DNA from 3 places in the Kosakonia sp. N21 genome. Region 3 is predicted to be linked to each of the others. Evidence: riboswitches for the same ligand, from Rfam matches in the RefSeq annotation. Region 3 holds a riboswitch; each other region holds the start of a gene.
The links. A riboswitch is a leader RNA that binds a small molecule or an ion and turns the genes downstream of it on or off. The one in region 3 is predicted to bind thiamine pyrophosphate.

Region 1 (3,275 bases), on a different contig from region 3:
TGTTGAGGAGAGCTTACGCCCCTATTACAGTGATGTGCTCTACAGTCTGAAGACCGTCGCGGGAGAGGGGTATGTGCATGTCCTGATTGAGCATCAATCAACTCCGGATCAATGCATGGCATTCCGGCTGCTTCGTTATGCTGTTGCGGCCATGCAACGGCACCTGGATACCGGGCATAAAAAACTGCCTCTGGTTATCCCGGTATTATTCTATACCGGTAAACGTAGCCCGTATCCCTACTCAACCAACTGGTTGCAACTGTTTGATTTACCTTCGGTGGCGGAAATACTCTATAGTCGTGATTTCCCGCTGGTGGATGTGACGGTGATCCCGGATGACGAGATCATGAATCACCGCAGTATTGCGGCACTGACATTGTTGCAAAAACACATCCATCAGCGTGACCTCAGTGAATTGCTGGACAAGCTTGCCACGCTCTTACTGACCGAATACATGACAGGACAGCAATTGGTTTCACTGATAAACTACCTCGTACAGGCTGGCGAAACATCCGACGCAGAAGCCTTTGTCCGTGAACTGGCGCAGCGGGTGCCACAGCATGAGGATCAACTGATGACTATCGCGCAACAGCTAGAACAAAAAGGCATTGAGAAAGGTATTGAGAAAGGCATCGAAAAAGGTATTCAGCTTGGAGAGCAGCGCGGTATTGAGAAGGGGCGCAAGGAAGAAGCGCTACGGATTGCCCGCACCATGCTTCAGAATGGCCTCGATCGCAACGTGGTGATGGAAATGACAGGCCTCGGCGAAGAGCAACTCGCGCAGATCCGTCACTGATTTCGCTACTGCAACCTGCCGTGGGCGATGAGCGTATCGCTGTCGCCGGATGCACATCTTCGCTGCCGCTTTATCTGCTGACCGGGACGCACTGTCCCTTTGACTTATGTTTGGCTACTGATATTTTCGCCGTACTTTCTGAATAATGAACATCAACAGCGCAGTAACAACGAGCATGAGTAGGAGCAGCACCCAAAGAAACGATGGATCAGCTTCGCCATCAGCAAATCCCAACCCGGTGCGGTTCAGAAAATCATTACTGATTTGAGACAAATAATCGACCAGTCCGCCCAGAGGGAACAGCACGATAAAGAATGAAGCCACAAAGCAGAGCAAACCGATCAGTATGTTAATTGTTAAATTTGCATGACGCATAATCAGTCCGCCCTGTTACGTCTATACGCCCATATGCCATTAATCCTTTACCTCCTGGCACTCGAACTTTTTTACGTGCAAGTAATGAGGTTCTGACTAACTGGAAATCAGGAATGTTATAGAAAGTTATGCATCCCCACGACTCCCCCTCACCATTTGGGCGCAACGGGTGAAGCCGGAAAGATCCTCTGTCAACGCCATTAACGAAAACGTGATCACTCATTGTGGAGGCATTGAACAATCCAAACCACTCATCGTGATTTGTTCCATTCCTGAAATCCTTAACAAATCGCTCGACCTGATTGGCAATACTCCCGGACGGGGCATCAACGATCCAGTAAGTGCCGACAGGCAAAGCCGCATTTCGTATAAATGCACACTCTGCGATGTTGGTTACTGGTGCTATCCCCGAAAACACTGGAAACGTTCCGACACCGTAAACATGAAGTTTAAGCCGTCTCCCGTCTGCGGATACGTCGTTGTAATCCATCCTGCAAATCTGCATAACATAAAACTCCCTGTAGATTTGCGGGTTATGTTACCGCCGATTTACCCAGACAGCCATCCTTAACCTCTGATTTTGGGACATATTTGGGACACAAGTTGGGACACAGCGCATTTTTAAGGGTTGTGTCTTTGGCTTCCCGCTGGCATGATCCTGAACAGGGATTAACGGGACGTTAATCGCAATTTTTTGATTTTAGAGTAAATGACTCGGGGTGCCCTTCCTTGTGAAGGCTGAGAAATACCCGTACCACCTGATCTGGATAATGCCAGCGTAGGGAAGTCAGATGCCTGCCCGGCATCCCTTCTTCACGCCGGGCAGGAGCGAATTTATGCAACCTGACCTGCTTGATCGTGCGCAAACTGCGCATGCGTTACAGCAATTCCGCCGCCGTTCTCCTCTTGTACACTGCATGACCAATGACGTTGTGCAAACCTTTACTGCCAACGTGTTGTTAGCGCTGGGCGCGTCGCCCGCGATGGTGATTGAACCCGAAGAAGCGCAGCAATTTAGCGCCATTGCCGATGCGTTATTGATTAACGTTGGGACGTTAACCCGTGAACGCGCCGATGCGATGCGTGCGGCGATTGACGGCGCGCGAGCGGCGGGCACGCCCTGGACACTGGATCCCGTTGCTGTCGGCGCGCTGACCTTCCGCACGCAGTTCTGCCAACAGCTTCTTACGTTGCAACCCGCCGCCATTCGCGGTAACGCCTCGGAGATCCTGGCGCTGGCCGGGATGAGTGCAGGCGGGCGCGGTGTTGACACGACCGATACCGCCAGCACGGCGCTACCCGCTGCACAAACGCTTGCACGGCAAACCGGTGCGATTGTGGCCGTGACCGGGGAGGTGGATTACATCACGGATGGCGAGCGCACCCTGATGGTCACCGGCGGTGATGTGCTGATGACGCGTGTGGTTGGCACCGGTTGTGCCTTGTCGGCGGTGGTGGCGGCCAGTTGTGCGCTGGAAGGCGACCGGCTGGTCAATGTGGCTGCCGCTTGTGCCTTTATGGCGCAGGCGGGCGGTCTGGCGGTGACGAAGAGCACCGGACCGGGCAGTTTTGTGGCTGAATTTCTCGATGCGCTGTATGCGATGAACGGGGAGGGGCAGCAATGAAACGGATCAACGCCTTAACCATTGCCGGAACCGACCCCAGCGGCGGGGCCGGGATCCAGGCTGACCTGAAGACCTTTTCCGCTTTAGGCGCTTATGGCTGTTCGGTGATCACCGCACTGGTGGCGCAGAACACCCGTGGGGTACAGTCGGTCTATCGCATTGAACCGGATTTTGTCGCCGCACAGCTCGATTCCGTACTGAGTGATGTACGCATTGATACCACTAAAATTGGCATGCTGGCGGAGACCGACATCGTTGAAGCAGTGGCGGAACGCCTGCAACGCTACCGGGTGCGCAATGTGGTGCTGGACACCGTCATGCTCGCCAAGAGCGGCGACCCGTTGTTATCGCCATCGGCGGTGTCGGCGCTGCGTCAGCATTTACTGCCGCAGGTTTCACTTATTACACCCAATTTACCGGAAGCCGCCGCGCTGCTGGATGCCCCGCATGCCCGGACAGAAAAAGAGATGCATGCGCAG
Region 2 (3,275 bases), on a different contig from region 3:
TTGCCGGACTCCTGCGGCAGGGTTTCATCGTGATAAGCACGGGCGGTAAAGGGATCCAGCGCGAGATTAAACTGATCTTCCCAGCGGAACTCAAAGCGCGCTTTCGACATGGCGTTATCGCGGATCTGTGCGCCAGGGTGGCCTTTTGCCAGGTCAGCAGCATGGGCGGCGATTTTGTAGGTGATTAAGCCCTGTTTAACATCCTCTTTGTTTGGCAGGCCCAGGTGCTCTTTGGGGGTGACATAACAGAGCATGGCGCAGCCAAACCAGCCAATCATTGCTGCGCCAATGCCGGAGGTAAAGTGGTCGTAACCCGGTGCGATATCGGTGGTCAGCGGTCCAAGCGTGTAGAACGGCGCTTCGTGGCAGTGCTCCAGTTCTTCGGTCATATTGCGGCGGATCATCTGCATCGGCACATGCCCCGGGCCTTCAATCATCACCTGCACGTCGTACTCCCAGGCGATTTTGGTCAGTTCGCCCAGTGTGTGCAGTTCGGCAAATTGCGCTTCGTCGTTGGCATCCTGGATTGAACCCGGACGCAGGCCATCGCCGAGCGACAGCGAGACATCGTAAGCGGCGCAGATTTCACAAATTTCGCGGAAGTGGGTGTAAAGGAAGTTCTCCTGATGGTGGGAGAGGCACCACTTCGCCATGATCGACCCGCCACGGGAAACAATGCCGGTCAGGCGCTGCGCGGTCATCGGGACGTAACGCAACAAGACGCCTGCGTGGATAGTGAAATAATCCACCCCTTGTTCCGCCTGTTCGAGCAGCGTATCGCGGAATGCCTGCCAGTTGAGATCTTCGGCGATCCCGTTGACCTTCTCCAGCGCCTGGTAGATCGGTACTGTACCGATCGGCACCGGGCTGTTACGCAGGATCCATTCGCGGGTTTCGTGGATATAGCGCCCGGTGGACAGATCCATCACCGTGTCTGCGCCCCAGCGGGTTGACCACACCAGTTTTTCCACTTCCTCTTCGATGGACGAGGTCACTGCTGAGTTGCCGATGTTGGCGTTCACTTTCACCAGGAAGTTACGTCCGATGATCATCGGCTCTGATTCCGGGTGGTTGATGTTGGCCGGAATGATCGCGCGGCCCGCGGCGACTTCATTGCGCACAAACTCCGGCGTGATATTGTTCGGCAGGCGGGCGCCAAAACCTTCGCCCGGATGCTGTCTGCGCAGCACTTCGCTGCGAATACGTTCGCGGCCCATATTTTCGCGAATGGCGATAAATTCCATTTCCGGCGTGACGATCCCTTTGCGGGCGTAGTGTAGCTGGGTGACGCGTTGACCGGCTTTGGCGCGGCGCGGCGTCAGCAGCCCGTTGAAGCGCAGCTCATCAAGGCCTTCATCCGCCAGACGTGCGTTGGTGTAAGCCGAACTGCGTTCATCAAGCGTTTCACTGTCATCGCGCGCGGCGATCCAGGGGGCGCGTAGCTTGGCCAGACCTTGTTGCACATCGATGGTGACTGCCGGATCGCCATACGGGCCGGAGGTGTCGTAAACCGGTACAGCTTCGTTCTCTTCAAACTGAGGATGCTCTTTTGTGCCGCCAGTCAGCGTTGGGCTGAGCCGGATTTCGCGCATTGGGATGCGGATATCGGGCTGTGAACCGGTGACGTAAATACGGTGTGAGTTGGGGAAAGCGGTGCCTTCCAGCGTGTCGATAAAGTGTTGCGCCTGGGCGCGTTGTTCACGGCGTGTAAGTTTTGCAGACATAGCTCATTCCAGAATTAAAAGGAGATGGCTTGTCAGACGACGGATGGAGTAATGGCAACAAACCGCCCGTAAGGGTGGTTGATGTGAATGGATTACTCTTGTTCCCTTCGCAGGTCTTAACCCGATCAGGTTCCGCGGATCCCGAATTAACGGTCTCAGCCTTTTCCACTTCATCTTTCGCGCCGCTTCGCGGTATTGCGAATCATGTAGTGGAGAGATAGGCACTCCGACAAGAAAAACCCCCGTCCTCAGACGGGGAACTGCTTTTTAAACTACGCGTTACTTTTTAAGAATTCAAGCAGGGCGCGCCATGCCGCTTTCGTCATTGGCGCTCTCTTTGAGATTGTTATCAAAAGCCAGCACGATCAGTTTGTCCTCCAGCATAAAGCGGGCCTCCAGCGCCTCGCCGATGTCGGAAAGCGCCTGCTGGAATTCCAGACAGTTATCATCATCAATGGCGTTTTCCAGGCTGGTATCGTAGTAATTCATGATTTCGAGGGTGTTGGCTTCCAGCAGCGGATAGAGCTGGTTAGCGATTAAAAGTGGATTGCTCCCTTCCATTTCGCGAATGACGCGTTCATAAATACTGAAGTGACCTGCGGAGAGGTACTCCACCAGGTTGTGACAGAAATCGTCCAGCGCTTTTTCATTAAGCTGCATGTACGATCCTTTGCCAGGCTTAATGCCAACCAGATTGTAGTAAGAAACGAGAAGTTGCTTACGTACTAGCAGCCAATGGTCGACAAGTGTGTTACTTCCTCCAACGCGCTCTGTCAGGCTTTCTAACTGGTTTAGCATAATTGGCTCCGCAATATGTAAGTGAAAAAATGCTCACCCAAATGTAATAATAATGTTAACAAAACGCCAGTGAAGCTAAGGTAGTGCACCAAATGGTACGTATTATTGACGCCCGGGATCATGGCTGGTGGATAGTAAGCCATGAACAAAAATTATGGTTGCCCGGTGGAGAATTACCACACGGGCAGGCAGGAAATTTCGATCTTGTGGGGCAGAGCGCGCTTCATATCGGTGAATGGCAGGGCGAACCGGTATGGATGATCCGCCAGAATCGCCGCCAGGACATGGGATCCGTACGCCAGGTGATCGATCAGGACGCCGGGCTGTTCCAGTTGGCCGGGCGCGGCGTGCAACTGGCGGAATTTTACCGTTCACATCAGTTTTGCGGTTACTGCGGGCACACCATGCACCCGAGCAAAACCGAGTGGGCAATGCTGTGTGATCACTGCCGTGAGCGCTACTATCCGCAAATAGCCCCCTGCATTATCGTCGCCATCCGCCGCGATGACGCGATTCTTCTGGCGCAGCATACGCGCCATCGTAACGGGATTTACACTGTGCTTGCCGGGTTTGTTGAAGTAGGCGAAACCCTGGAGCAGGCGGTGGCCCGTGAAGTGATGGAAGAGAGTGGCATTAAGGTTAAAAATTTGCGTTATGTTACCTCTCAGCCATGGCCCTTTCCCCAATCATTAATGACTGCCTTTATGGCGGATTATGACAGCGGTGATATTCATATCGACCCGAAAGAGCTAC
Region 3 (3,275 bases):
GGACGCGGCAAACGATCGCGCCTGACCTTCCTCTATACCGGCCTTGCGCTGCAACAGCAGCGCGCCGAAGATCTGCTGGAGCAGGATCGTATCGATCAGCTTGTGCAACTGGTGGGGGATAAAACCGCGGTTCGCCAGATGTTGGTCTCTCATCTCGGTCGCAGCTTCCGCAGCGGTCGGCATATCCTGCGCGTGCTCTATTACCGGCCACTGCGTAACCTGCTGCCCGGTACAGCCTTGCGGCGTTCCGAAACCCACATGGCGCGGCAAATCTTCAGTGCGCTGACGCGTATAAATGAGGAAAACGGGGAACTGGAAGCGGATATTGCCCACCACTGGAAGTCGATATCGCCTCTGCACTGGCGCTTTTATTTACGTCCCGGCATCCATTTTCACCACGGCCGTGAATTAGACATGAGCGATGTGATTGCCTCACTCCAGCGCGCAACCTCGCTGCCGCTGTACTCCCATATTCGCGAAGTGCTCTCACCCACGCCGTGGACGCTGGATATTCATCTCACGCAACCGGATAACTGGCTGCCCTGGTTAATGGGCTATGTTCCGTCGATGATCCTGCCGCGTGAGTGGAACACACTGGGTAATTTCGCCAGTCAACCGATTGGCACCGGTCCTTACGCCGTCACACGGAATACCAGCAACCAGCTAAAGATCCATGCTTTTGACGATTACTTCGGCTTTCGCGCCCTGATCGATGAGGTCAATGTCTGGGTATTACCGGACCTGGCCGACGAACCGACCAGCGGCCTGACGCTGGAGGGACCGACCGACGGCGAAAAAGCCGTGGAGAGCCGCCTCGAAGAAGGCTGCTACTACCTGCTGTTCGACGCCCGCTCCAGCCGTGGCGCCAACCCTGAAGTCAGAGAATGGGTCAGCCAGATTCTCTCGCCGACCAATCTGCTGTGGCATGCCAACGAACAATACCAACGTTACTGGTTCCCGGCGTATGGCCTGCTGCCACGCTGGCACCATGCGCGCCCCGGCAGTGGAGAGAAGCCCGCCGGACTGGAAACCCTGACCCTGACGTTTTATCGCGAGCATAATGAGCACGAAGCGCTCTCCCGCACCATGAGCACTTTACTGGCGCAGCAAGGCGTGAAACTGATCGTACAGGAAGTGGATTACGAGGAGTGGCACCGCGGCGACGCCGCCAGCGATATCTGGCTCAACAGCGCCAACTTTACCCTGCCGCTGGATTTCTCGGTGTTTGCTAACCTGTATGAGGTCCCGCTGGTACAACACTGTATTCAGCGTGACTGGCAGGCAGATGCCGCACAGTGGCGCAAAGGGGAAATGAATCTTGCCATCTGGTCGCAGCAACTGCTGGCCAGCAAAGCCATTGTGCCGCTGATTCATCACTGGTTAATGATCCAGGGCCAGCGTTCCATGCGCGGCCTGCGTATGAACACGTTAGGCTGGTTCGATTTTAAATCCGCCTGGTTTGCGCCGCCGGATCCATAAGGCTTTCGCATTTTTTACCAAATCATTACAATAGCGGCGTTCTCAACGGGGTGCTGCGCCATGGCGTGTGCTGAGAAAATACCCGTCGAACCTGATCCGGATAACGCCGGCGAAGGGATTTGAGGCTATTGCTCAAAATCCTTTGCCACCCATGTTGAGGTGCAAAGTGTTAAAAAAATCATTGCCATTCCTGCTGCTGATCGCAGCGCCTGTTTTTGCCAAACCCGTACTGACCGTGTACACCTACGACTCATTCGCCGCCGAGTGGGGGCCAGGTCCTGCGGTCAAAAAAGCCTTTGAAGCCGACTGTAACTGCGAACTGAAATTCGTGACGCTGGAAGATGGCGTTTCGCTGCTTAACCGCCTGCGCATGGAAGGTAAAAACAGCAAAGCCGACGTGGTGCTGGGGCTGGATAACAACCTGCTGGAAGCCGCAACGCAGACAAATCTGTTCGCCAAAAGCGGCGTCGCCACTGATGCGATCAGCGTACCTGGCGGCTGGAAAAACGAAACATTTGTCCCGTTTGACTACGGCTGGTTCGCCTTTGTTTACGATAAAAACAAGCTGAAAAACCCGCCGAAAAGCCTGAAAGAGCTGGTCGAAAGCGATCAAAAATGGCGCGTGATTTACGAAGATCCCCGCACCAGTACGCCGGGTCTGGGTCTGCTGCTGTGGATGCAAAAAGTCTATGGCGACAAAGCCCCGGAAGCCTGGCAGAAACTGGCGGCGAAAACGGTCACCGTCACCAAAGGCTGGAGCGAAGCCTACGGTCTGTTTTTGAAAGGGGAAAGCGACCTGGTGCTGAGCTACACCACCTCGCCGGCTTACCATCTGATCGAAGAGAAAAAAGATAACTATGCCGCGGCGAATTTCAGCGAAGGCCACTATTTACAGGTAGAAGTCGCCGCACGCACCGCCGCCAGCAAACAGCCTGAACTGGCCGGGAAATTCCTCAAATTTATGGTTTCGCCCTCTTTCCAGAACACCATTCCCACTGGCAACTGGATGTATCCGGTGAGCAATGTCACGTTGCCTGCCGGTTTTGAAACGCTGGTGAAACCACAAACCTCTCTCGAATATAGCCCGCAGGATGTCGCCGCACAGCGCGCGGGTTGGATTAATGCATGGCAACGCGCCGTCAGCCGCTAATAGCAGGCTGGCTGCTCCCCGGCATCACCGCCGCCACCCTCATGGTGGCGGTGGCGCTGGCGGCATTTTTCGCACTCTGGCAAAACGCACCGGCGACCGGACTCACCGCGTTCCTGCAGGACAGCTACTTGTGGCATGTGGTGCGTTTTTCCTTCTGGCAGGCCTTCCTCTCCGCCCTGTTTTCGGTCGTCCCGGCGATTTTCCTTGCCCGTGCGCTCTACCGACGGCGCTTTCCTGGCCGACTCGCACTGCTGCGCCTGTGCGCGATGACGCTGATCCTGCCGGTGCTGGTCGCCGTGTTCGGTATCCTCAGCGTGTATGGTCGTCAGGGCTGGCTTGCCACGCTCTGCCACGCGCTTGGGCTGGAATGGACCTTCTCGCCGTATGGTTTGCAGGGCATTTTGTTAGCCCACATTTTCTTTAACCTGCCGATGGCCTCGCGTTTGTTGTTGCAGTCGCTGGAGCAAATCCCCGGTGAGCAGCGGCAGTTGGCAGCACAACTGGGCATGCGCGGCTGGTCCTTCTTCCGCTTTGTGGAGTGGCCATGGCTGCGCCGCCAGATACCGGCGGTTGCCGCGCTGATTTTTATGCTCTGTTTCGCCAGTTTTGCCACGGTGTTGTCGCTGGGCGGCGGGCCGCAGGCGAC

Region 1: linked by a shared signal. The riboswitch ahead of thiM (hydroxyethylthiazole kinase) and the one ahead of thiB (thiamine ABC transporter substrate binding subunit) in region 3 are both predicted to bind thiamine pyrophosphate.
Region 2: linked by a shared signal. The riboswitch ahead of thiC (phosphomethylpyrimidine synthase ThiC) and the one ahead of thiB (thiamine ABC transporter substrate binding subunit) in region 3 are both predicted to bind thiamine pyrophosphate.

The regions. Positions count from the first base shown of each region.
Region 1 is NZ_JBOBHR010000001.1:525,352-528,626, forward strand. It holds gene ACQ3G7_RS02370 (Rpn family recombination-promoting nuclease/putative transposase) at 1-796, shown strand, start outside; gene ACQ3G7_RS02375 (hypothetical protein) at 911-1,171, opposite strand; gene ACQ3G7_RS02380 (DUF2778 domain-containing protein) at 1,146-1,676, opposite strand; TPP riboswitch at 1,877-1,973, shown strand; gene thiM (hydroxyethylthiazole kinase) at 2,008-2,796, shown strand; gene thiD (bifunctional hydroxymethylpyrimidine kinase/phosphomethylpyrimidine kinase) at 2,793-3,275, shown strand, end outside.
Region 2 is NZ_JBOBHR010000017.1:7,054-10,328, reverse strand. It holds gene thiC (phosphomethylpyrimidine synthase ThiC) at 1-1,724, opposite strand, end outside; TPP riboswitch at 1,810-1,963, opposite strand; gene rsd (sigma D regulator) at 2,019-2,522, opposite strand; gene nudC (NAD(+) diphosphatase) at 2,615-3,275, shown strand, end outside.
Region 3 is NZ_JBOBHR010000003.1:521,606-524,880, reverse strand. It holds gene sgrR (HTH-type transcriptional regulator SgrR) at 1-1,479, shown strand, start outside; TPP riboswitch at 1,516-1,615, shown strand; gene thiB (thiamine ABC transporter substrate binding subunit) at 1,646-2,629, shown strand; gene thiP (thiamine/thiamine pyrophosphate ABC transporter permease ThiP) at 2,605-3,275, shown strand, end outside.